Regions from separate parts of the Exiguobacterium sp. FSL W8-0210 genome, predicted to be linked through region 2. Evidence: a T-box and tRNA genes for the amino acid it is inferred to sense, from the RefSeq annotation. Region 2 holds a T-box; the other holds one or more tRNA genes.
What was found. A T-box is a leader RNA that pairs with one kind of tRNA and senses whether it is charged. The one in region 2 lies ahead of MKY22_RS11475 (valine--tRNA ligase), so its partner is inferred to be a tRNA-Val.

Region 1: it has a tRNA-Val gene. The T-box ahead of MKY22_RS11475 (valine--tRNA ligase) is inferred to sense a tRNA for this amino acid. The anticodon was not compared.

What each region holds. Positions count from the first base shown of each region.
Region 1 covers NZ_JBBOUK010000001.1:2,854,189-2,869,882, reverse strand. The annotation lists gene sigB (RNA polymerase sigma factor SigB) at 1-399, shown strand, start outside; gene MKY22_RS14905 (Tex family protein) at 463-2,583, shown strand; gene MKY22_RS14900 (SprT family protein) at 2,580-3,020, shown strand; tRNA gene MKY22_RS14895 (tRNA-Asn) at 3,170-3,244, shown strand; tRNA gene MKY22_RS14890 (tRNA-Ser) at 3,252-3,343, shown strand; tRNA gene MKY22_RS14885 (tRNA-Glu) at 3,393-3,467, shown strand; tRNA gene MKY22_RS14880 (tRNA-Val) at 3,471-3,546, shown strand; tRNA gene MKY22_RS14875 (tRNA-Asp) at 3,583-3,658, shown strand; tRNA gene MKY22_RS14870 (tRNA-Gln) at 3,663-3,734, shown strand; tRNA gene MKY22_RS14865 (tRNA-Lys) at 3,742-3,817, shown strand; tRNA gene MKY22_RS14860 (tRNA-Leu) at 3,835-3,921, shown strand; tRNA gene MKY22_RS14855 (tRNA-Arg) at 3,926-4,002, shown strand; tRNA gene MKY22_RS14850 (tRNA-Ile) at 4,021-4,097, shown strand; rRNA gene MKY22_RS14845 (16S ribosomal RNA) at 4,233-5,794, shown strand; rRNA gene MKY22_RS14840 (23S ribosomal RNA) at 5,962-8,875, shown strand; rRNA gene rrf (5S ribosomal RNA) at 8,924-9,039, shown strand; gene MKY22_RS14830 (NUDIX hydrolase) at 9,152-9,622, opposite strand; tRNA gene MKY22_RS14825 (tRNA-Met) at 9,752-9,828, shown strand; tRNA gene MKY22_RS14820 (tRNA-Met) at 9,863-9,939, shown strand; gene tsaE (tRNA (adenosine(37)-N6)-threonylcarbamoyltransferase complex ATPase subunit type 1 TsaE) at 10,059-10,508, shown strand; gene tsaB (tRNA (adenosine(37)-N6)-threonylcarbamoyltransferase complex dimerization subunit type 1 TsaB) at 10,505-11,158, shown strand; gene rimI (ribosomal protein S18-alanine N-acetyltransferase) at 11,151-11,606, shown strand; gene tsaD (tRNA (adenosine(37)-N6)-threonylcarbamoyltransferase complex transferase subunit TsaD) at 11,603-12,610, shown strand; gene MKY22_RS14795 (hypothetical protein) at 12,639-13,208, shown strand; gene MKY22_RS14790 (haloacid dehalogenase type II) at 13,256-13,915, opposite strand; gene MKY22_RS14785 (flavodoxin) at 13,984-14,439, opposite strand; gene MKY22_RS14780 (winged helix-turn-helix transcriptional regulator) at 14,545-14,865, opposite strand; gene MKY22_RS14775 (DoxX family protein) at 15,049-15,447, shown strand; gene MKY22_RS14770 (flavin reductase family protein) at 15,467-15,694, shown strand, end outside.
Region 2 covers NZ_JBBOUK010000001.1:2,176,093-2,191,786, forward strand. The annotation lists gene MKY22_RS11465 (DUF5057 domain-containing protein) at 1-483, opposite strand, end outside; gene MKY22_RS11470 (bifunctional folylpolyglutamate synthase/dihydrofolate synthase) at 567-1,799, opposite strand; gene MKY22_RS11475 (valine--tRNA ligase) at 1,854-4,490, opposite strand; T-box leader at 4,541-4,770, opposite strand; gene hemL (glutamate-1-semialdehyde 2,1-aminomutase) at 4,825-6,135, opposite strand; gene hemB (porphobilinogen synthase) at 6,132-7,121, opposite strand; gene MKY22_RS11490 (uroporphyrinogen-III synthase) at 7,118-7,798, opposite strand; gene hemC (hydroxymethylbilane synthase) at 7,788-8,714, opposite strand; gene hemA (glutamyl-tRNA reductase) at 8,798-10,138, opposite strand; gene MKY22_RS11505 (AI-2E family transporter) at 10,353-11,546, opposite strand; gene yihA (ribosome biogenesis GTP-binding protein YihA/YsxC) at 11,646-12,227, opposite strand; gene lon (endopeptidase La) at 12,229-14,538, opposite strand; gene clpX (ATP-dependent protease ATP-binding subunit ClpX) at 14,608-15,694, opposite strand, start outside.

The DNA of each region.
Region 1 (15,694 bases), 680 kb from region 2:
CCGCGCATCGATGAGATTGCAGCGCGTCTTGAAGTATCGGAAGAGGAAGTCCTCGAAACACTTGAGATGGGTAAAAGCTATCAAGCGTTATCCGTTGATAGCTCGATTGAGGCAGATCAGGAAGGTAGTACCGTTACCTTACTCGATCTCGTCGGGAATCAAGAAAACGGCTACGACTCCGTCGATCAGCGTCTGATTCTTGAGAAGGCATTTGCTGTCTTAACGGATCGCGAACGTTCGATTCTCGAATGTGCCTACTACCGCAATATGAGTCAAAAAGAAACGGGTGAACTACTCGGCATTTCACAAATGCACGTTTCCCGTCTCCAACGACGCGCTTTACAGAAGTTACGTGAAGCAATCAAAGTCGAACCAAATGAAGTATTCTCAAAAGACTGACCTCGTGTCAGTCTTTTTTCTTTTCCATGCGTTCTTCGGTATAATGAATGAGAGGTGAAGCAGATGGAAAAGAGAATCGCAAGTGAATTGAATGTACGTCCTGCGCAAGTGAAAGCAGTCTTACAATTGACGGAAGAAGGCGGTACGATTCCGTTCATCGCCCGCTACCGGAAAGAACAGACAGGTGAACTCGATGAGGTCGCGATCAAAGCGATTCTCGATCGACATAAACAATTAACGCAACTTGAAAGCAGGCGAAGCGACGTCCTTGAAAAGATTGAGGAACAAGGTGTACTAACGCCGGAACTCCGTCGAACGCTTGAAGAAGCGACGACGTTACAACAAGTGGAAGATATCTACTTACCGTTTCGACCAAAACGTCGGACGAAGGCGGAAATTGCACGGGAAGCGGGGCTTGCGCCACTTGCTGACTGGTTACGCGACAAGTCTGCTTATGATGAAGCGACATTCCATCGCTTGAGCAATGGGCTGGATTCGGAAGAAGCGCTGACTGGGGCACAATCGATCATTGCCGAGGAGTGGGGCGAACAAGCGACGGTGCGTGAGTTCATTCGTAAGCAAATGCGCCGTTCAGCAGAAATCGTCACGAAACAAAAAAAGGATGCAGTCGATGAAAAAGGCGTCTTTGCACAGTATTATGCCTACAGTGAGCGGATCCAACAGATCGTTCCGCACCGGATTCTTGCGATCAACCGTGCGGAAGCATTGAAAATCGTCTCTGTGAAAGTCGTGTTAGAGGAACAACAGGTTTTACCGACATTGCTTCGTTCCTACGCACAACTGGCGCCAAAGAAACGTGATATCGTCGAAGCAGCAATCACGACGGGCTATAAAAAATCCGTCTTTCCTGCCATCGAACGAGAAATTCGAAATGAACTGACGGAAAAGGCAGAGCTCCAAGCGATTGACGTCTTTGGTAAGAATCTCCGTCAACTCTACATGCAACCACCGATGAAAGGGAAAGTCATGTTGGGTCTTGATCCGGCTTACCGGACAGGATGTAAGTGGGCAGTCATCGATCCGACAGGTGAAATGAAGGAAGTCGGCGTCATCTACGTGACGATGTCAGAACAAAAAGCAAAAGAAGCACACCAAACTCTTTCGCAGCTCGTCGATACATATGGAATCGAGTTGATTGCGATTGGCAATGGTACAGCTTCACGGGAAACAGAAGCATTCGTTGCGGACTGGATGCAGGGGCAAAAAGATATCGCCTTTACGATCGTCGACGAGGCAGGGGCAAGTATTTATTCTGCTTCAGAGATTGCCCGGACGGAGTTTCCAGAGCTTCAAGTCGAACAACGATCGGCAATTTCGATTGCGCGTCGCCTGCAGGACCCACTGGCTGAACTCGTCAAAGTCGACCCGCAGTCTGTCGGAGTCGGTCAATATCAACATGATGTCTCGCAAACGAAACTGAAGGAGACGCTTGATTTCGTCGTCGAGACGGTCGTCAACCAAGTCGGAGTTGATGTTAATACAGCGTCAGAACCGCTTTTGAGTTATGTCGCAGGAATCACGAAGGCGACAGCGAAAAAAATCGTCGAACGTCGCTCGGAACTTGGGACGTTCAAAACGCGTCAGGAATTATTGAAAGTTCCTCGTCTTGGTGCAAAGGCATATGAGCAGGCTGCAGGATTCTTGCGAATTCTAGAAGGTACGCATCCGCTCGACCGGACGCCGATTCATCCAGAGCAGTACAAAACAGTCGAGAAGTTGTTCAAGACATTAGGCTTAACACTTGATCAAGTTGGAACGGATGCGTTGCGGGAACAATTGTCTACATTGTCATTACCGGAGATGGCACAGACGCTCGAGATCGGAGAACCAACACTACGTGATATCATCGAAGCGTTACAACGTCCGGGTCGTGATCCACGGGAAGCGCTCGATAAACCGTTGCTTCGCCAAGATGTTCTATCGATGGATATGATCCAAGTCGGGATGGAGTTCCAAGGGACGGTCCGGAATGTTCTTGATTTTGGTGCGTTCGTTGATATCGGAGTGAAAGAGAATGGCTTGATTCATATCTCGAAACTTAGTCGTAAGCGTGTCAAACATCCACTTGATGTCGTCGCTGTCGGGGATATCGTGACGGTATGGGTGACAAATGTTGAACCAGAGCGGGGACGGATTGGTTTGACACTGGTTCCGCCGAAATGACGAATGAACAATTACAACGATACGTCGAGCAACTTTCGCTCGACGTATTTTCCTTACCGTTTCGACATGAAGCTTATTTTAATCCACGACTGAAGACGACAGGTGGTCGCTACTTCTTAGGCGATCATCATTTAGACTTCAATAAACGATATATCGATGACATGAAAGTCTTCCGCGGAATCGTGATTCATGAACTGTGTCACTATCATTTACATCTAGCAGGAATGGGACACCGTCATCAAGATCAAGACTTCAAGGAATGGTTAGAGCGCTATGGTGGGCTTCGATACAGTCCCAGAAGACAAGAAGACGAAAAAAAATCCTATCTTTATGAATGTGAGAAATGCAGCACATTATATAGAAGGAAAAGACGTATGAATACGGAAAGGTATCGATGTGGTCGATGTCGTGGAAAGATTTTTTACAAAAGTAGTTGACGTTCATTTCGGAGCATGATAAATTATAGAAGTCGTCAAAACGACAGCAACTAAACAACTTATCGTCGCTAAAAACTTTTTTAAAAAAGCATTGACGGAAAGAAAAAAAGTTGCTACTATATAAAAGTGTTCCGAACAGAACGTAACGTTCCGCAATAGCTCAGCGGTAGAGCAACCGGCTGTTAACCGGTAGGTCGTAGGTTCAAATCCTACTTGCGGAGCCATTCTTTTGGAGATGTACCCAAGTGGCTATAAGGGGCGCCCCTGCTAAGGGTGTAGGCCGGGAAACTGGTGCGAGGGTTCGAATCCCTCCATCTCCGCCAGACCTCTTATGTGAAAATGTTTCTTGAGAATAATTATTAATTACGATATGGCCCGTTGGTCAAGCGGTTAAGACACCGCCCTTTCACGGCGGTAACACGGGTTCGAATCCCGTACGGGTCACCATATGGAGGATTAGCTCAGCTGGGAGAGCACCTGCCTTACAAGCAGGGGGTCGGCGGTTCGATCCCGTCATCCTCCACCATTTCTTTTTAAAGAGTTGTTTACAACTTCAAATTGCGGTCCTGTGGTGTAGCGGTTAACATGCCTGCCTGTCACGCAGGAGATCGCGGGTTCGAATCCCGTCAGGACCGCCATTTTTGGGCTGTAGCCAAGTGGTAAGGCACTGGATTTTGATTCCAGCACGCGAAGGTTCGATCCCTTCCAGCCCAGTTTTCATGTGTCATTAGCTCAGTTGGTAGAGCATCTGACTTTTAATCAGAGGGTCGCAGGTTCGAATCCTGCATGACACACCATTTTTAATTTCATATTTGCGGTCGTGGCGGAATCGGTAGACGCGCTAGGTTGAGGGCCTAGTGGTGGCAACATCGTGGAGGTTCAAGTCCTCTCGACCGCACCATATCGCACCCTTAGCTCAGCTGGATAGAGTACTTGACTACGAATCAAGGGGTCGGGAGTTCGAATCTCTCAGGGTGCACCATATTTTGTTTGCTTTGACGGGCCTATAGCTCAGCTGGTTAGAGCGCACGCCTGATAAGCGTGAGGTCGGTGGTTCGAGTCCACTTAGGCCCACCATTTTCAAAACAAACAATGACGAACTTTGAAAACTGAACGATGAGGCAAAAAACGTATTCTACGGAATACAAAAATGAATGAAGCGCAAGCTTCGTCAATCGTGACTTCGGTCACAAAAACGAGCAAGTCAAACACTTCATGGAGAGTTTGATCCTGGCTCAGGACGAACGCTGGCGGCGTGCCTAATACATGCAAGTCGAGCGCAGGAAGCTGACGGAACTCTTCGGAGGGAAGGCAGTGGAATGAGCGGCGGACGGGTGAGTAACACGTAAGGAACCTGCCTCAAGGATTGGGATAACTCCGAGAAATCGGAGCTAATACCGGATAGTTCAACGGACCGCATGGTCCGCTGATGAAAGGCGCTCCGGCGTCACCTTGAGATGGCCTTGCGGTGCATTAGCTAGTTGGTGGGGTAACGGCCCACCAAGGCGACGATGCATAGCCGACCTGAGAGGGTGATCGGCCACACTGGGACTGAGACACGGCCCAGACTCCTACGGGAGGCAGCAGTAGGGAATCTTCCACAATGGACGAAAGTCTGATGGAGCAACGCCGCGTGAGTGATGAAGGTTTTCGGATCGTAAAACTCTGTTGTAAGGGAAGAACACGTACGAGAGGGAATGCTCGTACCTTGACGGTACCTTACGAGAAAGCCACGGCTAACTACGTGCCAGCAGCCGCGGTAATACGTAGGTGGCAAGCGTTGTCCGGAATTATTGGGCGTAAAGCGCGCGCAGGCGGCCTTTTAAGTCTGATGTGAAAGCCCCCGGCTCAACCGGGGAGGGCCATTGGAAACTGGAAGGCTTGAGTACAGAAGAGAAGAGTGGAATTCCACGTGTAGCGGTGAAATGCGTAGAGATGTGGAGGAACACCAGTGGCGAAGGCGACTCTTTGGTCTGTAACTGACGCTGAGGCGCGAAAGCGTGGGGAGCAAACAGGATTAGATACCCTGGTAGTCCACGCCGTAAACGATGAGTGCTAGGTGTTGGGGGGTTTCCGCCCCTCAGTGCTGAAGCTAACGCATTAAGCACTCCGCCTGGGGAGTACGGCCGCAAGGCTGAAACTCAAAGGAATTGACGGGGACCCGCACAAGCGGTGGAGCATGTGGTTTAATTCGAAGCAACGCGAAGAACCTTACCAACTCTTGACATCCCATTGACCGCTTGAGAGATCAAGTTTTCCCTTCGGGGACAATGGTGACAGGTGGTGCATGGTTGTCGTCAGCTCGTGTCGTGAGATGTTGGGTTAAGTCCCGCAACGAGCGCAACCCCTATCCTTAGTTGCCAGCATTCAGTTGGGCACTCTAGGGAGACTGCCGGTGACAAACCGGAGGAAGGTGGGGATGACGTCAAATCATCATGCCCCTTATGAGTTGGGCTACACACGTGCTACAATGGACGGTACAAAGGGCAGCGAGACCGCGAGGTGGAGCCAATCCCATAAAGCCGTTCCCAGTTCGGATTGCAGGCTGCAACTCGCCTGCATGAAGTCGGAATCGCTAGTAATCGCAGGTCAGCATACTGCGGTGAATACGTTCCCGGGTCTTGTACACACCGCCCGTCACACCACGAGAGTTTGCAACACCCGAAGCCGGTGAGGTAACCGTAAGGAGCCAGCCGTCGAAGGTGGGGTAGATGATTGGGGTGAAGTCGTAACAAGGTAGCCGTATCGGAAGGTGCGGCTGGATCACCTCCTTTCTAAGGAAAACGTCCCTTACGGGACATGCCCATCGTTCAGTTTTGAGAGCTCGTCTCTCAGTCTCGTAAGAGACACTCGCACCTTGAAAACTGAAGACATCAACAAGACATCAAACTTTTAATTAACCATGTCATTTAAGACGTGTGTTCTTAGAATACCAACGCTAGATCAAGGTATGAAGGGCGTACGGTGGATGCCTTGGCACTAGGAGCCGATGAAGGACGCGACGAACAGCGATATGCTTCGGGGAGCAGTAAGTATGCTTTGATCCGAAGATTTCCGAATGGGGGAACCCACCATCCGTAATGGGATGGGACATGTTACGTGAATACATAGCGTAGCGTGAGGCAGACCCGGGGAACTGAAACATCTAAGTACCCGGAGGAAGAGAAAGCAAATGCGATTCCCTGAGTAGCGGCGAGCGAAACGGGAACAGCCCAAACCGGAGAGCATGCTCTTCGGGGTTGTAGGACACTCTATACGGAGTCAAAAAGGAAGACAGTAGGTGAAGGACCTGGAAAGGTCGGCCGAAGAAGGTGACAGCCCTGTAGCTGAAACTGTTTTCCCTCCAGAGTGGATCCTGAGTACGGCGGGACACGTGAAACCCCGTCGGAATCCGGGAGGACCATCTCCCAAGGCTAAATACTCCCTAGTGACCGATAGTGAACCAGTACCGTGAGGGAAAGGTGAAAAGCACCCCGGAAGGGGAGTGAAATAGATCCTGAAACCGTATGCCTACAAGTAGTCAGAGCCCGTTAACGGGTGATGGCGTGCCTTTTGTAGAATGAACCGGCGAGTTACGATAACGCGCGAGGTTAAGCCGATGAGGCGGAGCCGTAGCGAAAGCGAGTCTGAACAGGGCGTTCAGTGCGTTGTCGTAGACCCGAAACCAGGTGATCTACCCATGTCCAGGATGAAGGTCAGGTAACACTGACTGGAGGTCCGAACCCACGCACGTTGAAAAGTGCGGGGATGAGGTGTGGGTAGCGGTGAAATGCCAATCGAACCTGGAGATAGCTGGTTCTCCCCGAAATAGCTTTAGGGCTAGCCTCGAGGTTGAGAGTTCTGGAGGTAGAGCACTGATTGGACTAGGGGCCCCCACAGGGTTACCGAATTCAGTTAAACTCCGAATGCCAGCAACTTATACTCGGGAGTCAGACTGCGAGTGATAAGATCCGTAGTCAAGAGGGAAACAGCCCAGACCGCCAGCTAAGGTCCCAAAGTGTATGTTAAGTGGAAAAGGATGTGGCGCTGCCTAGACAGCTAGGATGTTGGCTTAGAAGCAGCCACCATTCAAAGAGTGCGTAATAGCTCACTAGTCGAGTGGCGCCGCGCCGAAAATGTAACGGGGCTAAACATACCACCGAAGCTGCGGATTCCGTAAGGAATGGTAGGGGAGCGTTCCAAACCGCTGTGAAGCTGTACCGGAAGGAGCAGTGGAGCGTTTGGAAGTGAGAATGCCGGTGTGAGTAGCGAAAAGAGGGGTGAGAATCCCCTCCGTCGAAAGCCCAAGGTTTCCTGAGGAAGGCTCGTCCGCTCAGGGTTAGTCTGGACCTAAGCCGAGGCCGAAAGGCGTAGGCGATGGATAACAGGTTGATATTCCTGTACCGCCGATCCACCGTTTGAACAATGGGGGGACGCAGGAGGATAGTGACGCATGCGGATGGAAGTGCATGTGCAAGTTTCAAGACCGTCTGATTGGCAAATCCGTCAGGCACCAAAGTCAAGGAACGACGCGGAGTCCCGTAGGGACGTAGGTCACGATTTCACACTGCCAAGAAAAGCCTCTAGTGAGGGGGAAGGCGCCAGTACCGTAAACCGACACAGGTAGGCGAGATGAGAATTCTAAGACGCGCGGGATAACTCTCGTTAAGGAACTCGGCAAAATGGTCCCGTAACTTCGGGAGAAGGGACGCTCTACATGAGTAGAGCCGCAGTGAATAGGCCCAAACGACTGTTTAGCAAAAACACAGGTCTCTGCTAAATCGCAAGATGACGTATAGGGGCTGACGCCTGCCCGGTGCTGGAAGGTTAAGGGGATGGGTTAGCGCAAGCGAAGCTTTGAACCGAAGCCCCAGTAAACGGCGGCCGTAACTATAACGGTCCTAAGGTAGCGAAATTCCTTGTCGGGTAAGTTCCGACCCGCACGAAAGGCGTAACGATTTGGGCACTGTCTCAACGAGAGACCCGGTGAAATCATAGTACCTGTGAAGATGCAGGTTACCCGCGACAGGACGGAAAGACCCCATGGAGCTTTACTACAGCCTGATATTGAGGCTTTGTGCATGATGTACAGGATAGGCGGGAGACGTCGAGCCCGGAGCGCCAGCTTCGGAGGAGTCACCCTTGGGATACCGCCCTTCATGCATAGAGTCTCTAACTCGCAGCCGTGATCCGGCTGGAGGACCGTGTCAGGCGGGTAGTTTGACTGGGGCGGTCGCCTCCTAAACAGTAACGGAGGCGCCCAAAGGTTCCCTCAGAATGGTTGGAAATCATTCGTAGAGCGCAAAGGCAGAAGGGAGCTTGACTGCGAGACCTACAAGTCGAGCAGGGACGAAAGTCGGGCTTAGTGATCCGGTGGTTCCGCATGGAAGGGCCATCGCTCAACGGATAAAAGCTACCCTGGGGATAACAGGCTGATCTCCCCCAAGAGTCCACATCGACGGGGAGGTTTGGCACCTCGATGTCGGCTCATCGCATCCTGGGGCTGGAGTAGGTCCCAAGGGTTGGGCTGTTCGCCCATTAAAGCGGTACGCGAGCTGGGTTCAGAACGTCGTGAGACAGTTCGGTCCCTATCCGTCGTGGGCGCAGGAAATTTGAGGAGAGCTGTCCTTAGTACGAGAGGACCGGGATGGACGCACCGCTGGTGTACCAGTTGTTCCGCCAGGAGCATCGCTGGGTAGCTACGTGCGGACGGGATAAATGCTGAAAGCATCTAAGCATGAAGCCCCCTCCAAGATGAGATTTCCCTTTGAGTAATCAAGAAAGACCCCTCAGAGACGATGAGGTAGATAGGTCACGGGTGGAAGCATGGCGACATGTGGAGCTGAGTGATACTAATCGGTCGAGGCCTTGTTCTAGCAGATGCATTGTTGATGACTTCAGTTTTGAGGGCGCGAGCCCGATCGTCTGGTGACGATAGCCAAGTGGTCACACCCGTTCCCATGCCGAACACGGAAGTTAAGCACTTGAACGCCGAAAGTAGTTGGGGGCTTCCCCCTGTGAGGATAGGACGTTGCCAGGCACTTGACCGATCTGCAGATTGCAGGTCGGTCTTTTTGTGTACTCCTTGATAGGAAAGAAATAAAAAAACTGACGAATAGACGTTAAGTGTCAGTTTAAGCGAAGCATCTAGATTAAAAAGAAGAAGGTGTGTCAAGAAGACGAGGCGTAACTTGCTGTAAGAGCGCTGCAGCACGCGCTTCAAGCGGTGTTGGCAATTGATTCAGCGGGAAATACCGTAAGTCGAGACTCTCTCCGTCCGTCATTTGTAATGTACCCGATATTCCTTTTGCTTGAAAGAGATGGATCACACTATAGGTTTGATCGCCATTTGGATAACGGAAGAAGTAATCAGGACCCGAGAAGACGTCTAGCAGCTGAACGCTGCGTGCTTGAAGTCCGGTTTCTTCCTGTAATTCACGCATCGCGACTTCTTCAAGTGTCTCACCTGGTTCCATCGAACCACCGGGAAGTCCCCAACTGTGTTTATCCGAACGATATTGAAATAGCAGTTCATGTTGTGAATTTATGACGAGTACAGTCGAACCCACGCTGATCAACGGTCGGTTGCCTACGATTTTTCGTAAATCTAATAAGTATCCCATCTGCTCACTCCTTTCGTATCAGTATAGAAGAATATTCATTATGACAGTTAGTAAAAAGAAATAAGGCAAAAAGACTTGCCAATTTAAAAGACACATGTTATATTAATATCTGTCGAAACGTTATATCATCGCGGGGTGGAGCAGTCTGGTAGCTCGTTGGGCTCATAACCCAAAGGTCGTCGGTTCAAATCCGGCCCCCGCAACCAATTTTTAAATAATCAAATCCGAAACGTTTATCGTCGCGGGGTGGAGCAGTCTGGTAGCTCGTTGGGCTCATAACCCAAAGGTCGTCGGTTCAAATCCGGCCCCCGCAACCAATTTTAAACTTAACTTCAACTTTACTACGAAACGTTCAGCGTTTCGTATTTTTTTTTGCCTTTTTCGTTCGGTACAATAGAGAAGGACGAACAGTACGTATTAAAGGAGGAGACATCGTATGATAGAACTGAAAATGAACAGCTTGGAAGAAACGACTGCCTTGGCCCTTGAACTCGGACGACGTGCAGAAGCAGGGATGGTCATTACGCTTGATGGGGATTTAGGTGCTGGGAAAACGACCTTTACGCAAAGCTTTGCGAAAGGGTTAGGTGTGACGCGCCACGTCAACAGCCCTACCTTTACGATCATGAAAGTCTATACGGGACGTCTTCCTCTTTATCATATGGATGTTTATCGCCTGGAAGGTTCCGGTGATGATATCGGACTTGAAGAATATTTGAACGGTGAAGGCGTCGCCGTCGTCGAGTGGTCTGAATTGATCGCGGACAGCCTCCCACCTGAACGGTTGGCAATCACGATCACGCGAACGGGTGACGATAGTCGTCGTTTTGAGCTGACGCCGATCGGAGAACGATACATTACATTATGTGAGGGATTGAAATCATGAAAATCGTAGCTATTGATACATCGACGAAACAATTATCGGTCGCTCTTTCAGACGGGAAACAGATTGTAGCAGAAGCTTCTTATGTCACGTCTTTGAATCATGCGACGAAACTCATGCCGTTGCTTGAGCGCTTGATGGTGGAAGCAAAATGGACACCGGCTCAACTGACACGTGTCGTCGTTGCTGACGGTCCTGGTTCTTATACCGGATTACGGATTGGAGCGACGACAGCGAAGACGCTCGCCTATACACTGGGCATCGAGCTCGTTGCCATCTCGACACTTGAACTGATGGCAGCTTCGACAGGTCATACGGGACGCGTCGCAGCGATTCAAGATGCGCGGCGTGGAGCAGGGTTTGTCGGAGTATACGAAGCTGGAGAACGAATCGCTGAAGAACAGCATGTCGAGATCGCTTCTTTTGTGAAGACGTTACCGCCAGATACGCTCGTCACAGGAGACGTCGATGCGTTCGAAGAGATTCTTCAGCCATTTGAAAAGGCGGCTCCTGCTTTCCGGACGCCACGTGCCGGCGTACTCGCTTTACTCGGTGCAACACGCCAGACGGTCGAAGCGCATGCGTTCGAACCACGTTACCTGCGTCTAGCTGAAGCAGAGGCGAAATGGATCGAGGCACAGCGTCATGAGTAAGGGCATTCGTCGGATGACCGTACAGGACGCTGCAGGTGTTCATGCGGTCGAACTCGAATCGTTTGCGACACCGTGGACGCTAGATGCCTTCGAAGCGGAAATGACACAAAATCCGAATGCCTATTATGTCGTTGCCGATCAAGATGGTATCGTCGGGTTTGCTGGTCTGTGGCATATCGCGGATGAAGGACATATTACGAATATTGCCGTCAAGCAGTCGCACCGCGGACAAGGACTTGGGGAAGATCTGCTAACGGCATTGATCGCCGTCGGTCGTGCGCTTAGTTTGCGGGCGATGACACTCGAAGTACGTGTCTCGAACACACCAGCGCGGACTTTATATGAAAAACTCGGATTTCAGTATGTTGGTGTCCGAAAACGATATTATCAAGATAACAATGAAGATGCTGCCATCTACTGGCTGGAGCTGGAGGGAGAAGACCTATGACACAACCATTGATTCTAGCAATCGAATCGAGTTGCGACGAAACGGCGGCTGCCGTCGTCCGTGGAGGAATCGACGTCTTATCGAACGTCGTCTCGTCTCAAATCGAAAGTCATAAACGATTCGGTGGCGTCGTGCCTGAAGTGGCTTCACGGCATCACGTCGAACGGATCACATACGTCATCGATGATGCCTTGACGGAAGCGAACGTCACGATTGACGATATCGATGCGATCGCCGTCACGGAAGGACCTGGACTGGTCGGAGCATTACTCGTTGGTGTCAGCGCAGCGAAGGCACTCGCCTTTGCGCATGATAAACCATTGATCGGTGTTCATCATATCGCAGGTCATATCTATGCGAATCGTCTCGTGCAAGAGCTTGAGTTTCCGCTCGTCTGTTTGATTGCATCAGGTGGGCACACGGAACTGATCTACATGCCGGAAGACGATGTATACGAAGTCATTGGTGAAACACGGGATGATGCCGCTGGGGAAGCCTATGATAAAGTTGCTCGGACGTTGAAGTTACCGTATCCAGGTGGTCCACGAATCGACCAATTGGCACAGACCGGTCAGGATACGTTCCATTTTCCGCGTGTCTGGCTCGAAAAGGATTCGTATGACTTTAGCTTCAGCGGTTTGAAGTCCGCAGTCATTAATGCCGTGCATAACGCCGAACAACGGGGGGAAACGATCATTCCGGAAGATTTAGCTGCGAGTTTCCAAGCGAGCGTCGTCGAGGTACTCGTGACGAAGGCGGTCCGTGCCGTGAAGGATAAAGGGGGACGTCAATTACTGCTTGCTGGTGGCGTCGCTGCCAACAAAGGATTACGCCAAGGTCTCGAAGCAGCGTGTGCGAAGGAAGGAATCGATCTCGTCATTCCGCCGATGCACCTGTGTGGAGATAATGCGGCGATGATTGGAGCGGCTGCGATTCATCCATATCGCGCGTTACGCTATTCGACACTTGCCATGAACGCAGAACCTGGGCTAGATTTAAAGTAAGGAATCCGAACAACTTGGGGGAAATGGAATGAAAAAAGTCATCATCGCATTGTTAGCGGTACTGGTCATCGTCGCGATCGGACTTCAGGTCCGAGAAATCGTGAACGCATACCAAGTCGCCTATAAGGAAGAACTCGTACCCGATAAAAAAGCGGTCGAGACGAATACGAAACAACGTCCACTTTACGAAATCGGACGAGCAGAAGGGGAAAAGACCCGGATTCAAAAGTTATATGCTTTTGATCAGACAATCAATGGTAAGCTCAGTAACGTCGTCATCGTCGATCGGAAGTATGGTTTAACGAACAAGGCGAGTGATGATTATTTCATGATTGCTTCCGGAACACCGGTGACGGATCAAGAAAAGAAGTCATTCGAACCAATGATTCAAAAGATGGATGCAGAACAAGTCCAAGCCGAGGTCATCTCAAAGCATGAGGTGACGGCTGTCGAGAACAATAAAAAACGGACGTTGACGTTATTTAAGGTCTTCTATAAGGATACGGATCAAAACGAATACCTCTTCTTCATCGAAAAAGAAGGCGGTCTGAAACTCGATCTATTCAAGAAGGGTTACTCACGTTTGTCTAATTACTAAATCCATGAAAACAGCGGATTCCTAAATAGGAGTCCGCTGTTGTTCGTTCATTGCCATTCAGTGATACCCGTCAAGTCATCATAGATGCGATCGGGATCGAGATTCAATTCCTCGACCGGAAGTCCATTTCGATTGATCCATGCCGTTTTGAAGCCGAAACTCTTCGCCCCGGTGATATCCCAACCGTTCGAGGACATGAAGAGGATCTCCTCGCGTTTTAGACCGAGCGTGTTTAAGGCATGCATATAGGATGCAGGTGCTGGCTTATACTGTTTGATATCATCGACACTGACGAGATGTTCGAACCGATCGGCTAAGCCTGACTGCTCAATCAGCGGATCGAGCATATCATGGGAACCATTCGAGAAGACGACCAGATGCTTGTCCGCCATCGTCTCGAGAACGGAGCTGACTTCAGGATATACATCAAGCGTCAGGTACGTCTCCATTAAGGTCGTGATTTGTTCCTCGGTCACATGGATCTTTAGTTCAAGTAACGTATAGCGGAGGGCATCTTGTGTCACTTGGCTGAACGGCACATACTGTCCGTTCAATTGCCGGAGGAAAGAGTACTCCAGTTGTTTCTCCCGCCAGCGTTTGCTGATCGCTTCTCCGTGATCCGGATAAAGCACTTCGGCTTGTTCTTTGACGGAATGGACATCGAATAATGTACCGTAGACGTCAAAGACGAGTGCTTGAATCGTCATAAAACATTCATCTCACTTTCATAGAGTCTGCTTTAACGATTCCCTTACAGTAGGGATTCAAACGACACTCAAGCATGAACCTGTTGTAAAAAGCGATGAAACGTTTGCGCGAACGCACGACAAGCGGCTTGTTTCTCCGGGGTATTCGGATCAAACTCAATCTTCAAGCCATCCGTTACGAGGGTCGCCCCAGCTTCTTTTAATGCGTCTTCAATCAAATCAACGGCTGCGCAGTACTTCGGATAATCAAGATCCCCCGAACCAAAAGCAGCCGCCGGTATCCCGTCTAAGGATTGTTCCCGGAGCTCCTCGACAAAATCTTCTGCTTCATACGGTAAATCACCGTCTCCCCATGTATATGAGCCGAGTAATAGACCATCAAAACGTGATAAGTCCTCCCCGACGAATTGATCTAGTTCCGTGATCGTCACGTCGACATCGTGTTGCTCGAGTTCATGTTGAATGAGCGAGACGATATCTTCCGTATTACCGGACATGCTGACGAATCCAATCGCGATATGCATGCATCTTCCTCCTTTCACTGTACTTCTCCACTTTAATTGATAATGATTATCAATGTCAAAGGGCGTATAAAAAAGCACCTTCCAAAGAAGATGCTTTTCTATACATTAGTCTTGTAGTTCGGCCCATTCCTCAATGGAACGAATGACCGGTTCGAGTTGGCGCCCTTTGTCGGTCAAACTGTATTGAATCTTAATCGGACGATCGGGAATGACAGTCCGGATGACGATGCCTTCCGCTTCGAGCTCCTTCATACGTTCCGTGAGCATACGACCTGATAATTCGGGGATGGCATCTTGAATCTCATTGAAACGACATGTCTTCGTCAACAAGTGACGTAAGATCAGACCCGTCCATTTCTTACCTAAGATTTCAAAGGCATGTTCGACTTTGGGACAAAGAGCCGGTTGGATTGCGACTTCTTCCATCAGCACTCATCCTTTCTATAGTTGTAGTATACCCGCTTCTGCTAAAAAAATCGAATCATTTTACTTAATGTAACAAAAAGAACTAAAACAAATCTATTTACTTTTAGTAAGTGATAAGATATAGTCTGTTTATTGAGTTACTTAAAGTAACTAAAATACATTAGGTAAAAGGAGAAGAGAGAAATGATGGATACAGGACTTTTAATCATTCGTTTAATCATCGGCTTAACGTTCGCTGCACACGGGACACAAAAATTATTTGGTTGGTTCGGCGGACACGGGATCGCTGGAACAGGCGGCTGGTTCGAATCAATAGGCATGAAGCCAGGGAAGGCACTCGCGATTACAGCAGGTCTTGCTGAATTGATCGGCGGCTTGTTGTTCGCAGGCGGTGTATTCCTCTGGATCGCAGCGCTCCTCATCATCGGATCGATGCTTGTCGCGATCGTTAAAGTACACGGTGCGAATGGTTACTGGGTGACGCAGAACGGGTACGAATACAACATGGCATTGATCGTCATCGCCCTTGGTGTAGCGATGATCGGTGCTGGAGACTATTCACTCGCTGCACTCATCGGGTGAAGAAAAAGGTGGGTCATTCATGAAGTTCGAGGCATCAACGCTTAGCGCAAAAGACAATTATAAATTACTGATCGGAAGCATCATTCCGCGTCCGATTGCTTTCGTGACAACGCAAGGAGAGGACGGGACGGTCAACGCCGCACCGTTTTCCTTCTTTACGGTCGCTTCAAGCAGTCCGCCGCAACTGGTGATCGCCGTACAACGGACGGATCAGGGGCAGAAGGATACGGCACGTAACATCTTAGCG
Region 2 (15,694 bases):
CGAAGTGAAATTACTCGTTGCATGTGTTAACACATCAGCGTGTAAAAAGACGGGTAATCCTTTTTGAATATAGTTCGTCAAAATCTCATTCGCTTTTAACTGCGTAATATCATTCTCAATTTTACTCGTATTATGTTTTTTGGATGTATCAGATACTGTAATCGAATAACGGTCTGTTCCAGTAAAAATAGATGGATCAAAAACGATTGCATCAAATGCGCCATCAAGTGGAAAACGAGACGCATTTAGTTCTTTGACCGTCATCATCTTGATTTCGTATTGACTGGTATTCAACTCTTTTAACAGTGACAACGAAGTGATTGTCGTTCCCGGATCAATCCGGTTCGTCGTCGACCAGTCATCACGAATCTCTAAAATCTTGAACTTTTCCCCTGTTGCCGCTTTTGAATGCGGTTCATGTATATACGTAAAGCTTGAAAAAATCAGTAAGCTTGCTACTAACAAACGGACCCACTGTCTCATCGCTCATCGTCTCCTCATCATTTCGTTGAAATCCGGGACTATACTTCCCCAATTTCATTATAACGAGCGAAATCGCATTTTCCCTATTTTGTAAAAGAGTTTGTGTACATTTGACGCACTTCACTGATGAAATAAAGTGATCCCGTCACGACATATGTTCGATCTGCGCTTAAGTGACCAAAGAATGCTTCGACCGTCGTTACGTTAGCGCCTTCCTTTTGCAACTCATCCATCGTCCGCGCTCGCGGGAAATCAAATGTCGTTTCGTAAATATCCGGTGTAATGCTACGTAACTGCGTTAGCATCGCTGTCCGGTCTTTGTCACGCAAAATCGAACAAAGTAACGTTACCGGTTTTGATTCCTCTTTTAACCGTTCCACAAGTGCCGTGATGCCTTCCGGGTTATGGGCACCATCGAGAATGATTCGTGGTTTGCGTGAGATAATCTCAAACCGTCCCGGATGTTTTGCTTCCCGTAGTCCTTTTCGGATTGCCGCTTTCGACCACCCGAGTCGCCGCGCACAGATGACAGCATTCGCCGCATTATGGACTTGATGGTGACCTTCTAGACCAAGACGTGTCTCCGGAATCCCATCATATGTCGCCCAGGTACCTGTCTCTTTCAGACGGTAACGGATGATCGCTTCCTGACTCCATTTCAACGTCGCATTTCGGTCCCCGCAATACGCCATTAACGGTACCGTCAGCTCTTCCTGCAGTTTTCCGGCGATGACCGGTGTCCCTTGTTTGATGATCCCGAACTTCTGTAAAGCAATCTCTTGGAGCGTATCTCCGAGAATCGCTTGATGATCGTGCCCGATCGACGTGATGATCGCCGCGACCGGCTTCTTGAAGACGTTCGTCGAATCATACAAACCACCGAGTCCAACTTCATAAATGACGAAATCGGGACGAATCTGATTAAAATAATAGAAAGCAAGTCCCGTTAATGCCTCGAACTCAGTGACCGTACCGAGTGCCGGATCGATATGCTGGATGGCAGCTTGAACGGCGATCGCAGCAGCGACGAGATCATCTTCTGCGATCGGTACCCCATTCAACATGATCCGTTCCTCGAACTGAATGATATACGGCGACGTGAACGTCCCGATGCGTAATCCTTCCGCAATTCCCATCTCACGTAAGAACGCAACCGTCGATCCTTTCCCGTTCGTGCCAGCGACATGAATCGTCGGAATCGCGTCCGGGTCAATCTGTAATTCCAGTAACATCGCCTGCATCCGTTCAAGACCTGGTTTGACGCCGAATGCTAGTAAGCTCGATAACCAATCCAATACATCTTCTCGCGTCCTCATGCTGTTCGCTCCTTTAAAAAAAGTGGCTCAAGGAGACTTGAGCCACTGCTGTAATTAGTGTGAGAGTTCGTTGATGCGTGCTTCGACAGCTTGACGTTTTTCCGTATAATCAAGTGCCTTTGCTTTTTCTTCATCAATGACATGTGCTGGTGCTTTGCCGACGAAGCCAGGGTTGTTGAGTTTTTTCTCGACCCGTTCGACTTCTTTCGTATACTTAACGAGTTCTTTATTCAAGCGCGCGATTTCTTCCTCGATGTTGATCAAGTCTGCGAGCGGGATGAACAATTCTGCTCCCGTTACGATCGCACTCATCGCTTTTTCTGGCGCTGGCATTTGCTCTTCAATCCGGAGTTCAGACGCGTTCGTGAACTTTTGCAAGTACGAGCTGTTTGACGACAAGTCGTCTTGAACACGTGTGTCATTCGTCGAGATGAACAGTTGGATCTGTTTCGACATCGGTGCGTTCACTTCCGCGCGGATGTTACGAACCGAACGGATGACGTTCTGAACCGCTTCAAATGCTGGAACAGCTTCCGGGAAGTCGAGTGACGCCTCGCGTGTCGGCCATGCGGCACGTGTGATCGTCTCACCTTCATGCGGTAAGTGTTGCCAGATTTCTTCCGTGATGAACGGCATGAACGGATGCATCAAGCGCATGATCCGGTCGAGCGTATAGGCAAGAACCGAACGCGTCGTCTGCTTCGCTGCTTCATCTTCCCCGTTGAGCGGTAACTTCGCCATCTCGATGTACCAGTTACAGAAGTCTTCCCAGATGAAGTGATAGAGAATACGTCCCGCTTCACCAAACTCATATTTGTCCGACAGACGCGTCACATCGTCAATCGTCGTCTGTAAGCGTGTCAGAATCCATTTATCTGCGAGTGACTTCTCGCCTGTCAAATCGATCTGATCAAACGTTAGACCATCCATGTTCATCAAGGCAAAACGGCTTGCGTTCCACAGTTTGTTCGAGAAGTTCCATGTTGCTTCGATCTTTTCCCAGTAGAAGCGGAGATCGTTCCCTGGTGTCGATCCAGTCGTTAAGAACCAACGCAGTGAATCAGCACCGTATTTCTCGATGACATCCATCGGGTCGATCCCGTTTCCGAGGGATTTCGACATCTTGCGTCCTTCCGAATCACGAATCAATCCATGGATCAAGACGTCTTGGAATGGACGTTGTCCCGTGAATTCATACGATTGGAAGATCATCCGTGAGACCCAGAAAGCGATGATGTCATAACCCGTAACGAGTGTCGATGTCGGGAAGTATTTTTGATAATCAGCAGCGTCCGTGTTCGGCCACCCCATCGTTGAGAACGGCCAAAGGGCTGAAGAGAACCATGTATCGAGAACATCGTTGTCTTGCTCCCAGTTCTCGAGGTCTGCTGGTGCTTCCTTGCCAACGTATACTTCGCCTGTTTCTTTATGGTACCAAGCCGGAATGCGATGTCCCCACCACAGTTGACGGCTGACACACCAGTCACGGATATTTTCCATCCAGCGTACGTATGTGTTCTCAAAGCGTTGCGGAACGAAGTTGACCTTGTCTGGTCCTTGTTGTTCCTCGAGCGCTTTTTGCGCGAGTGGTTCCATTTTGACGAACCATTGTAATGAGAGATACGGCTCGACGATCGCATCTGAACGCTCCGAGTGACCGACAGAGTGCAAGTGTGGTTCGATTTTGATTAGAACACCTTCTGCTTTTAAATCTTCAACGATTTGTTTTCGGCATTCGAAACGATCCATGCCTTCGTATTTCCCTGCGTTCTCGTTCATCGTTCCATCTTCATTCATGACGAGGACACGTGGTAATTCGTGGCGGTTACCGACTTCGAAGTCGTTCGGGTCGTGTGCAGGTGTAATCTTCACGACACCTGTACCGAACTCCATGTCGACATATTCATCCGCAACAATCGGAATCTCGCGACCAACAATTGGTAACGTGATCGTTTTTCCGACGAGGTGAGCGTAACGCTCATCCTTCGGGTTCACGGCAATCGCTGTATCACCAAGCATCGTCTCAGGACGTGTCGTCGCTAGTTCAACATGACCTGAACCGTCCGTCAGTGGATAGCTGAAGTGATAGAACGCACCTTCGATATCCTTATAGATGACCTCGATATCTGAAATCGCTGTTTTCGTCGCTGGGTCCCAGTTAACGATGTATTCGCCACGATAGATCAAGCCTTTTTCGTAAAGTTTAACGAAGACTTCTTGAACTGCTTCTGACAACCCTTCGTCGAGCGTGAAGCGTTCACGCGAGTAATCGAGTCCAAGACCGAGTTTTGCCCATTGTGCACGGATCGTTGACGCATACTCTTCTTTCCATGCCCAAGATTGCTCGAGGAATTTCTCACGACCCATTTCAAGACGTGATTTCCCTTCTGCTCGCAGTTTTTGTTCGACTTTTGCTTGCGTCGCGATACCAGCATGGTCCATTCCTGGTAGATAAAGGACGTCGAACCCTTGCATTCGCTTCATCCGCGTCAGCATGTCTTGTAACGTTGTGTCCCACGCGTGACCAAGGTGCAATTTACCTGTGACGTTCGGTGGTGGAATGACGATCGTGTACGGCTCTTTTTCTGGATCCTGATCGGCTTTGAAATAGTCACCTTTCACCCAAAAGTCGTACCATTTTTCTTCCGTTGCCTGCGGATCATACTTCGTTGGCATTGATAATTCCTGCATCCTGATCGCTCCCTTTTTGTCCATAATAAAAACGGCTTCTCTCGTCCTATGCTAAGGACGAAAGAAAGCCGTTGCTTTTTTCCGCGGTACCACCTTAGTTCATCCACAATCGGATGCCCTCGAGCCACGTAACGTGTGGAGGACGGATATCGCTCGTAAGACTCACGATACCAGCTCGTGGGGTGACCTTCCTCCTGTTCGCCCGTCACATCTTTCAGCCAAGGATGTGTTCTCTACACCGGTACGAATACAGGACTACTCTTCCCGTCATCGCTGTTGCCATTTTCTTCTTTACTTATTTTAGCCGAGAGTTCAAGCAATCGTCAAGAACTGCTTAACGACCAAATTCAACTTGGAGTTCTTGGAACGTCAATTCGACGGCTTCGATCGTCCGCTCGATGTCTTCGTCCGTGTGGGCGATTGACAGGAAGAGACCTTCGAATTGTGACGGTGGTAAGAAGACACCACGCGCCGCCATCTTTTGATAATACGAACGGAACATCTCAAGATTCGATGTTTTCGCTTTTTCGAAGTTCGTGACGCGCTCATCCGTGAAGAAGACACCGAACATCGCGCCTGCACGGTTCGTCGTCAACGGAATGTTATACTTCGCCGCAGCGTTCAGGTAGCCTTCTGACAAACGGCTCGTTTTCCGGTCGAACTCTGCATAGTGTTCTGGTTTCAATTGTGTCAATGTCGCTAGACCTGCTGCCATCGCGAGTGGGTTCCCGGATAACGTACCTGCTTGATAGATTGGACCTTGTGGTGCGATCTGCTCCATGATGTCACGACGTCCACCGTAAGCACCAACTGGCATTCCGCCGCCGATGACTTTACCGAGACACGTGATATCCGGTGTGACACCGAAATGTCCTTGGGCACAGTGGAATCCGACACGGAAACCGGTCATGACTTCGTCAAAGATCAGTAAAGCGCCGTTTTCTGACGTGATTTCCCGTAAGCCTTCGAGGAATCCTGGTTCTGGTGGCACGAAGCCCATGTTCCCAGCAGCCGGTTCGACGATGACACCAGCGATATCGTCGCCATGTTTTTCAAACGCGATCCGGACAGCATCCAAATCGTTGTACGGAACTGTCAGCGTCATGCTCGCGATTTGCGCCGGAACGCCTGGTGAATCTGGTAATCCGAGTGTCGCGACACCTGAACCTGCTTTAATCAAGAGTGAGTCACCGTGACCATGGTAACAGCCTTCGAACTTGAGGATTTTCGTCCGACCTGTGTAGCCACGTGCGAGACGAAGCGCTGCCATCGTTGCTTCAGTCCCTGAGTTGACCATCCGGACGACTTCGACCGACGGCACCCGACTGATGACGACTTCCGCCATCGCTGATTCGATTTCCGTTGGTGTCCCGTAGCTCCAGCCACGTGTCGCTTGTTCTTGGATCGCTGAAGTGACGATTGGATCGGCATGACCGAGAATCATTGGTCCCCATGACAGGACATAATCGATATACTCTTTTCCATCGATATCATAGAGCTTTGATCCTTTCGCATGATCTGCGAAAATCGGTGTCATCCCGACCGATTTATAAGCACGGACCGGACTGTTGACACCACCTGGCATGAGCGGGAGTGCCCGCTCGAATGCTTCTTTTGATTTTGAGTTCTGGTTAATTAAGCTCATTTCGACCCCTCCAGGTAACGACAAATGTCTTTTGCGAAATAGGTGATGATTAAATCAGCGCCTGCTCGTTTAAAGCCAAGCATCGTCTCAAGGACGATTCGTTCTTCGTCGATCCAGCCGTTCAAGGCAGCGGCTTTGACCATTGCATACTCACCCGATACGTTATACGCAACGATTGGTAGATCGATTCGCTCGCGCACATCACGAATGATATCCATGAACGCAAGTGCAGGTTTGACGATCATGAAGTCAGCTCCTTGATCGACGTCCGCTGTTGCTTCGCGGAACGCTTCGCGACGGTTTGCTGGATCCATTTGATAACCTTTCCGGTCGCCTTCTCCCGGTGCCGAATTCGCTGCATCACGGAATGGACCGTAATAAGCAGACGCGTATTTAACACCATAGCTCATGACCGGAATATGGCTGAAGCCGTTCTCGTCTAATCCTTGACGAATCGCTGCGACGAATCCGTCCATCATCGATGATGGCGCGATGACGTCGGCACCTGCTCGAGCTTGTGAGATGGCTGTTTTGACGTGAAGCGGTAATGACGCATCATTATCGACCGTTCCGTCGGCGACGATTCCACAGTGACCTGTCGACGTATATTCACATAAGCATGTGTCGGCGATGACCGTTAGCTGCGGAGCAACTTTTTTGACGAGACGTGTCGCTTCTTGAACGATCCCGTGATCGTGAAACGCACCTGATCCTTGCTCGTCTTTCAAGTGGTCATGCGGAACACCGAATAAGATGACAGATTCGATTCCGAGTGCGACGACTTCTTCAATCTCAGCCGTCAGATGATCAAGTGATAAGTTGAAGACGCCAGGCATCGAACTGACTTCGCGTTTAATGTCTTCGCCTTCAGCGACAAAAATCGGATAAATCAAATCTGATTTATGCAACTGATTCTCGCGGACGAGTGACCGGAGTGATGCGGTATGACGTAAACGACGGTGACGTGCGTATTCTAATGTGTTCATGCTGATTCCTCCTCAATGATACGATCAATCATGCCGTCCACCGTGAATTCACGGGCGACATGGATCGGTTGAAGTCCGGCTGCTTTTGCTGCTTGCTCCGTGACCGTCCCGATGACGATGAATATCGTCTGTGGGGCTAACGGCGCAATCGCTTCGACAGCGGAAGGACTCTGCAGTCCAATATAGGTGGCAGTTCTGACAAGTGCTTCAGGTAGTCGACGGGTGACGGTTTCATAGGTGATGATATCTTCAATTGTGAATCGATTCAGTTTCCGTAACTGATCGACTGGTGCTTGACGCGACCGATTCCCACGCGCAAAAACGATATGATCGCCGTCAGACAAGTGTGGTCCGAGTTCTGCGACGAGTGCGTCTCCTGTAAAGGTCGACGGACAGAAGTCGGCCGTTCGACCGTACTTCGCAAGTGCGTCTGCCGTCTTTCGTCCAACGACCGCGATACGTGTTGCTGTTAATTCAGGCAACGCATCAGCAATCCGGTGGACACCATTCGGACTCGTCACGATGAGCCAATCCATTCCCTTCGGCAATGTAAACGAAACCGGTCGCGTTTCAATGACAGGATAGTGCACTGACTCGATCGCGACGGCGCGCAGTCGCGCCATCTGCTCGGTCGTCGGTGGTCGGCTGCCCGTGAAGAGTACCTGCTTACAAGTCATCCGGAAGTGTCGCGAGAATCTCACGACCGCCCGAAGCAAGCAGACGTTCTGCAACATCTTGACCGAGTTGCATCGGGTCAAGACCTGATTCGCGCTCGAGTAGGATTTGCTCACCATCGACGGATCCAATGAATCCGACAAGTGTCGTTGACATGTCTTCGTTGATCGTTGCGAATCCACCGACCGGAACGTGACAGCTACCTTCGATCGCCGCTAAGAACGCGCGCTCTGCGTAAGCTACTTTTTCCGTCATCTGATCATGGATCAGGTGCAGAAGGTCACGTACTTCTTGATCATGTTCGCGACATTCGATACCGAGGATTCCTTGTCCGACGGCTGGAATCATGTCATCTGTCGAGAGATATTCCGAGACGACGTCTTCAGACCAACCCATCCGTTGTAGACCAGCTGCTGCGAGCAAAATTCCGTCAAACGGACCATTCTTTAATTTATCGAGTCGTGTGTCGATGTTTCCGCGAATCGATTCGATTTTTAAATCAGGGCGGAGTTTTAGCAATTGCGACCCACGACGTAAGCTACTCGTGCCGACAACTGCACCTTCTGGCAAGGAAGCAAGACCTTCGCCTGTTTTCGTGATCAAGGCATCACGCGCATCGACACGTGCTGGTGTGGCACCGATGATGAGACCATCCGGTAATTCAGAAGGTAGATCCTTCATGCTGTGAACGGCAAAATCGATTTCTTCGTCAATCATCTGTTGCTCGATCTCTTTTACGAATAATCCTTTACCGCCGACTTTCGAGAGCGTCACATCCAAAATGCGGTCCCCTTTTGTGATGATGTTCTTGATTTCGAACTCATACGGCGCGCCGGCTTGTTTCAACTGGTCAATGACCCATTTCGTCTGTGTCATCGCTAGCTTCGAGCTTCGCGATCCAACAATGATTTTTCGCATGCTAAAATCCCCCTGTACAATGATAAAGGGGCGGCACAAGTCCGCCCCATGCATTTTCTATTGTAACACAAATCGTGCTTTGTTCACCGGTTCACAGCTTTTGCAGAAGGTGTCGTCTCTTCTGATGTCATGACATCATCTTCGAGCCCTTCGAACAAGTCTTCGTTTAATGCAAACGTATCCATGAACTGCGCAATCCGCTCATCGGCATCTGGCTTCGCTGCCGCATCTTTAATATAAGACAACGGCTCACGCAACAACTGGTTGATGATTGATTTCATGTGTTTGCCAATGACGGTTTTTTCGCGTTTTGACATATCCGGTAATTTCCGTTCCAAGCTTTGCATCGTTTCTTGTTGAATCCGCAATGCCTGGTCTCGTAATTCCGTGATGATCGGTACGACACCAAGTGTCGTCATCCAACCTTCGAACTCAGCGATTGCTGCTTCGATCCGTTGTTCGATCTTCGCCGCTTCCTTCATCCGTTCCGCCATGTTTTGTTGGACAATCGATGTCAAATCATCGACATCGTACAAATGAACACCCGGTAAATCACCGACGGTCGGTTCAATGTCCCTTGGTACGGCGATATCGATCAAGAGGAATGGACGATCGTGCCGGAACAGCTGTGCTGCCGCGATGTCTTCCCGTTTGATGATGGCACGTTTGGCACCTGTTGAAGAGATGACGATGTCTGCCCGAAGCAAACCGCACTGCATCTCGTTAATCGAATGTGCCGATCCTTCGAACCGATTCGCGACCTCTTCTGCTTTAGCTAACGTCCGGTTAAAGACCGTGATATCGCGTGCCCCTGCTTCATATAGGTTGAGCGTCGTCAATTCGCCGGTTTCTCCCGCACCGATGACGACGATTGATTTATCTTCAAGCGATCCAAGTAACTGTTCGGCAAGCGTGACAGCAGCAGCACTGACAGAAACGGCATTTTCACCGATTCCAGTTTCTGCGTGAGCCCGTTTGGCGAGCGTGACCGCTTCTTTGAAGAGTTTATTGAAGACCGTTCCTGTCGTTTCAAGCTTCTGCGCCATGAAGAAGCTTGTCTTCACTTGACCAAGGATCTGCGTTTCACCGACAATCATCGAATCAAGTCCACTTGTCACGCGGAACAGATGCTTCATCGCATCAAACCCTTCATGAATGAAGAGATACGGCTCGAGTTCCTCCATCGTCAAACCGAACCAGTTTGCAAGGAAACGTTTCGTATAATATCGTCCTGTATGTGGCTGATCCGTCACGACGTACAGTTCCGTCCGATTACATGTCGAGACGATGACACTTTCAAAAATACTTTTTTCATCGCGCAATGCGACGACCGCTCCCTTCATCTCATGCTCCCCAAATGAGACTTGTTCGCGTATTGATACAGGCGCTGTTTTGTTATTCAAGCCGACCACTACGATATGCATGCGCTCTACCCCTTACGTCCAAAGATTTCGTTCCGATCTATCTTTTCGTTCTCTATCCTACATTATAACCATTATAAAAAAGATTCCAATCAATTTATAAACTAAAATGAGTCGAAGTTGTGAAATCTTCTTCATTTTTTCTCTTCTTCTACCTTATCCCTCTCTCATGAAAATCACAAACCCTCTGCTCCTAAAAAGGTCAGAGGGTTACACTTTACTTCAAGGATTCAGGTGATACCGTCACGTCCGGTACGTCGAGACGTTGCTGACGTAAACGATAGATCCGAGCGATATTTTGAATGACGACTTTTGTGACCGCATAGGTCGGAACTGCTAGGATGACACCAATGATTCCACCAATTTTCCCAGCAACGAGCAAGACGATGATGATCGTCAGCGGATGAACCTTGAGTGTTTTCCCTTGGACATAAGGAGAAATCAAGTTCGACTCGATTTGCTGCGCGACGACGATCGTGATGATCGCATAGACGGCTTTGATCGGATCATCGATGAACCCGACGATGACCGCTGGTACAGCACCGATGTAAGGTCCAAGATATGGAATGATGTTCGTGACCGTACAGAATAAGGCAAGCAGTAACGCATATTGAATATCTGAGATGAAGAAGCCAATCAATGACATGAGACCGACACAGATTGAGACGATAACCTGTCCATTGACATAATGCTTCACTGTCACGTGCATATCGTGCAAGATTTTACGCGTTTCTGTTTCATAGCTTTTCGGCAACAGCTTCACGACGGAATCCGGAAACTTATAGCCGTCAAGCAACATGTAAACTAAGATGAACGGCACTAAGACAATGATTAAGACGGTCGAAGAGATGACACCGAAAATCGTTCCGACAGACGTCGAGACAGACTTAAAGACTGTACCAATATACGACGTTGCTTCATTCGTCCACTTGTCAAATAAGTCCGTATTCTCGTGAACCCATGTCGAGATGAAACGATTGTCCATCAATTGATCGCGTAAGTTTAACGTCTGATCGCGCAATTCGATGACGAGCGTCGGAATGCTTGTCGCAAAATCCGTCACCTGCTCGACTAAGATCGGTCCGATCGAAGCGACAGCAATCGTCAGAATCGTGATGAAACCAAGCAAGACGATCAACACGGCAAGACCACGTTTCTTGACGCGTTTTTGCAATGCATCTACGATACCGAGCGTGAAATAATAGAAAATCCCCGCAATGATCAGCGGTGGGAAGATTAATGCCAGCATGACTTTAATCGGCTGGAATAAAAATGAGATCTTTGTACCGACCCAGATAACGAGAAAAATCACCAATACCCAGATTAATGCCTTAAACCATTTATTTCGAAGCAAATCCAAACCATTCACACTCCCATTTATTACATAGTCATTATAGCTATTCTTACACACTATATTACGAAATAATAGTTTTTTCATAAAACATATCTTATGTACCATACATAAAAAAAGCCTACGAAATCTTACTGATTTCATAGGCTTAACATCAATTCATAGTAAGCGATAAATGGCTTCCCACGCTGCATCGACGCCTTCTCCAGTCTCAGATGAGAAAGGAATCAATGTATCTTGACCATCAAATTGCAACTTACGTTTAATCGCCGCGATATGTTTATCACGTTGACTCTTCTTGATTTTATCGAGTTTTGTCGCAACGACGATGACCGGTAGATCGTAATACTTCAAGAAATCATACATCGTCACATCGTCCGCAGACGGATCGTGTCGGATGTCGACGAGCTGTACGACACCTTTGAGGATTTCCCGTTGTGTGAAGTACTTCTCCATCATTTTGCCCCACGCTTCACGCTCCGTCTTTGAGACTTTCGCATATCCGTAACCCGGTACATCAACGAACATGACTTCATCATTGATGTTGAAGAAGTTCAAGGTTTGCGTTTTACCTGGTTTCGAAGATGTCCGCGCGAGTGCTTTACGCTGGACCAGTTTATTGATGAAAGAGGACTTTCCGACGTTCGATCGCCCAGCGAGTGCCACTTCTGGCAACAATGGCTCCGGATAATGTTCCGGATTGACGCCACTCGTAATAAAATCAGCTTTATAAATTTTCATGTTACTCTCCTTTTAATGCATGTTCGAGCACTTGCTCCATCGTCGCGACCGGAATGAATTCCATTCCTGCGCGGACGCTTTCCGGGATATCATCGATGTCCCGCGTATTGTCTTGCGGTAGTAGAACGGTCGTCAAGCCCGCACGGTGTGCTGCGAGTGACTTCTCCTTTAGTCCACCGATTGGTAAGACACGTCCACGCAACGTGATTTCACCCGTCATTCCGACGTCTCGGCGAACCGGACGTTTTGTTAAAGCGGAAATCAATGCTGTCGCGAGTGTGATCCCAGCAGATGGACCATCTTTTGGTACGGCACCCTCAGGAACGTGGATGTGAATGTCTTGCGTTTCGTAGAAGTTCGGTTCGATGCCAAGGGACGTCGCATTCGCTCGGACGAAGCTGTACGCGGTCTGAGCCGACTCTTGCATGACATCCCCGAGTTTCCCGGTTAACTGCAATTTCCCTTTACCTGGAGCAAGGCTGACTTCGATCGTCAACGTATCGCCCCCAAAAGCAGTATACGCTAAACCAGTCACCGCGCCAATCATATCTTCGAGCTCGCCTTGACCATAGCGGTAAATCGGTTTGCCTAGGAAATCGTCCAGATTACGCTTCGTCACCGTCACCCGTTTCTTCTCACCCATCGCGATTTGTTTCGCTGCTTTCCGGCAAAGTGAGCCGAGGACACGTTCGAGATTCCGGACACCGGCTTCTCGTGTATAACGACGGACGACTTCTTCTAGCGCGTCTGCTTTGACCGTCAATTGGCTCTTTTTCAGACCGTGTTCAGCCAGTTGCTTCGATAAGAGATGACGAACGGCGATCTCCGTCTTCTCTTGTTCCGTATAGCCACCGATTTGAATCAGTTCCATACGGTCAAGCAACGGTCCGGGGATGTTTGAGACATCGTTCGCTGTCGCGATGAACAGAACGTTCGATAGATCGAACGGTTCTTCGATATAGTGATCGGAGAAGCTGTTGTTTTGTTCCGGATCAAGAACTTCGAGCATCGCGGACGACGGATCACCACGGAAGTCATTTGACATCTTATCGATCTCATCGAGCAGGAAGACCGGGTTGTTCGTTCTTGCTTGTTTTAAACCGCGAATGATCCGTCCTGGCATCGCACCGATATACGTCCGGCGATGTCCACGAATCTCCGCTTCGTCGCGCACGCCACCAAGTGAGACACGGACGAACTTCCGCTCAAGTGCTGTAGCAATCGAACGGGCAAGCGACGTTTTCCCGACTCCTGGAGGACCAGAAAGACAAAGAATCGGTCCACGCAATGAGTCGGTCAATTGACGAACGGCAAGATACTCAAGGATTCGTTCTTTGACCTTCTCTAGACCGTAATGGTCCTTTTCAAGCTGTTCCGAAGCAGCTGAGACGTTCAAGAAATCATCGGTTGCTTCATTCCACGGCAACGAGAAGAACCATTCGAGATAGTTGCGAATGACCCCATGTTCGGGACTCGTCGCCGGTACGACCGCTAAACGACTGATTTCCTTCTCGACGTTTGCAACCGTCGTTTCTGGTAAATCAAGCATCGCTAGCTGCTCCCGGTATTTCGTCGCATCGCTTTCAACAGAAGCCGACTCGCCACCGAGTTCTTGTTGAATCGTCTTCAATTGTTCCCGCAAGTAATACTCGCGTTGCGATTGTTCAATCGTCTTCTTCGTCCGTTCACGCATCTCACGTTCGAGTTCGACGACTTCATATTCGTGTTTCATGACATCAAGCAACATCAATCCTCGTTCGACCGGATCCTGTTGTTCGAGAAACTCCTGCTTCTTCGAAATATCGATTGGTAGCTTCGACGTAATATAGTCCGTCAATGAATCGAGGCGTTCGTATGTCTCGAACCGGCGACGTTCATCGGTTCCGATTCCTTTGATCCGGGAGACGAGTTGACCAAACTGTTCTTTGATGAGACGAACGAGCGCTTCTTGTTTCGCTCCTTTGATGTCCATCTTCTCGATTGGTTCAATGACGGCTTGATAACCCTCGTCCGTCTCCTCGACGTTTTCGATCCGGACGCGTTCCTTCCCGATGACGCGGACACGGACCGTATCATTCCCGAGTTCACTCATCTTCGCGATTTGAACGAGCGTACCAACCTGATGCAACCCGTCGACAGACGGCTCTGCTTCTGGATCACGCTGTGTGACGACGACGAGATCGATTTCGTGTTCCTTTGATGCAAGTAAGGCTTTCAAGGATACCGGACGCCCGACATCGATCGTCAATCCGATCAACGGATACGCGACGACACCTCGTAACGGTAAAAGTGGATATTGTTTTTTCTTCATTCGAATTCCTCCTAAACAAAAAGACTCGGAAAGGCGTACAAGTAGCCTCCGAGCCGATTTGTCACGGTGTTACGCCGTTTCTTTTTCTTTCCCATGTTCAATTGTACCATCTTTCAACTCAAGCGTTGGACCGCGTTTACCAGTCAACGTTTCTGCTGTAATGATGACTTTCGCGATGTCTTCACGCGATGGGATTTCGAACATGATATCAAGCATAGTTTCTTCGATGATCGAACGAAGACCACGCGCACCTGTTTTACGTTCGATTGCAAGTTTTGCAATCTCAAGAAGTGCATCTTCCGTGAAGTCGAGTTCGACATCATCGAGTTGAAGCATTTTCTTATATTGTTTCACGAGGGCGTTTTTCGGTTTCGTCAAGATTTGAACGAGTGCCTCTTCATCAAGTGGCTCGAGCGTCGCCATGACCGGCAAACGACCGATGAACTCCGGAATCAAACCGAACTTTTGAAGATCTTCTGGTAATGCAGCTGCTAGAATTTCTTTTTGTGTAAGGTTACGGTTCTCTGAATCGTTTCCGAATCCGATGACTTTTTTACCAAGACGACGTTTGATCGACTGATCGATACCATCGAATGCGCCACCGACGATGAACAAGATGTTCGTCGTATCGATTTGGATGAATTCTTGATGTGGGTGTTTCCGTCCACCTTGTGGCGGTACACTCGCAACCGTTCCTTCCAAAATCTTCAGCAAGGCTTGTTGGACACCTTCACCAGATACGTCACGTGTAATCGACGGGTTTTCTGATTTACGAGCAATCTTATCGATCTCATCAATGTAGATGATGCCTTTTTCAGCCTTCTCAACATCGTAGTCCGCTGCTTGGATGAGTTTCAATAGGATGTTCTCGACGTCTTCACCAACATAACCGGCTTCCGTCAAACTTGTTGCATCTGCAATCGCAAACGGTACGTTCAAGATACGTGCCATCGTTTGGGCAAGAAGTGTTTTACCGCTACCTGTTGGTCCAATCATGACGATGTTCGATTTCGAAAGCTCGACATCATCTGCGCGACCACCAGCATTGATTCGTTTATAGTGATTGTACATCGCTACAGACAACGATTTCTTAGCTTTCTCCTGACCGATGACATAATCGTCAAGTGTCGTACGAATTTCATGCGGTTTTGGAACA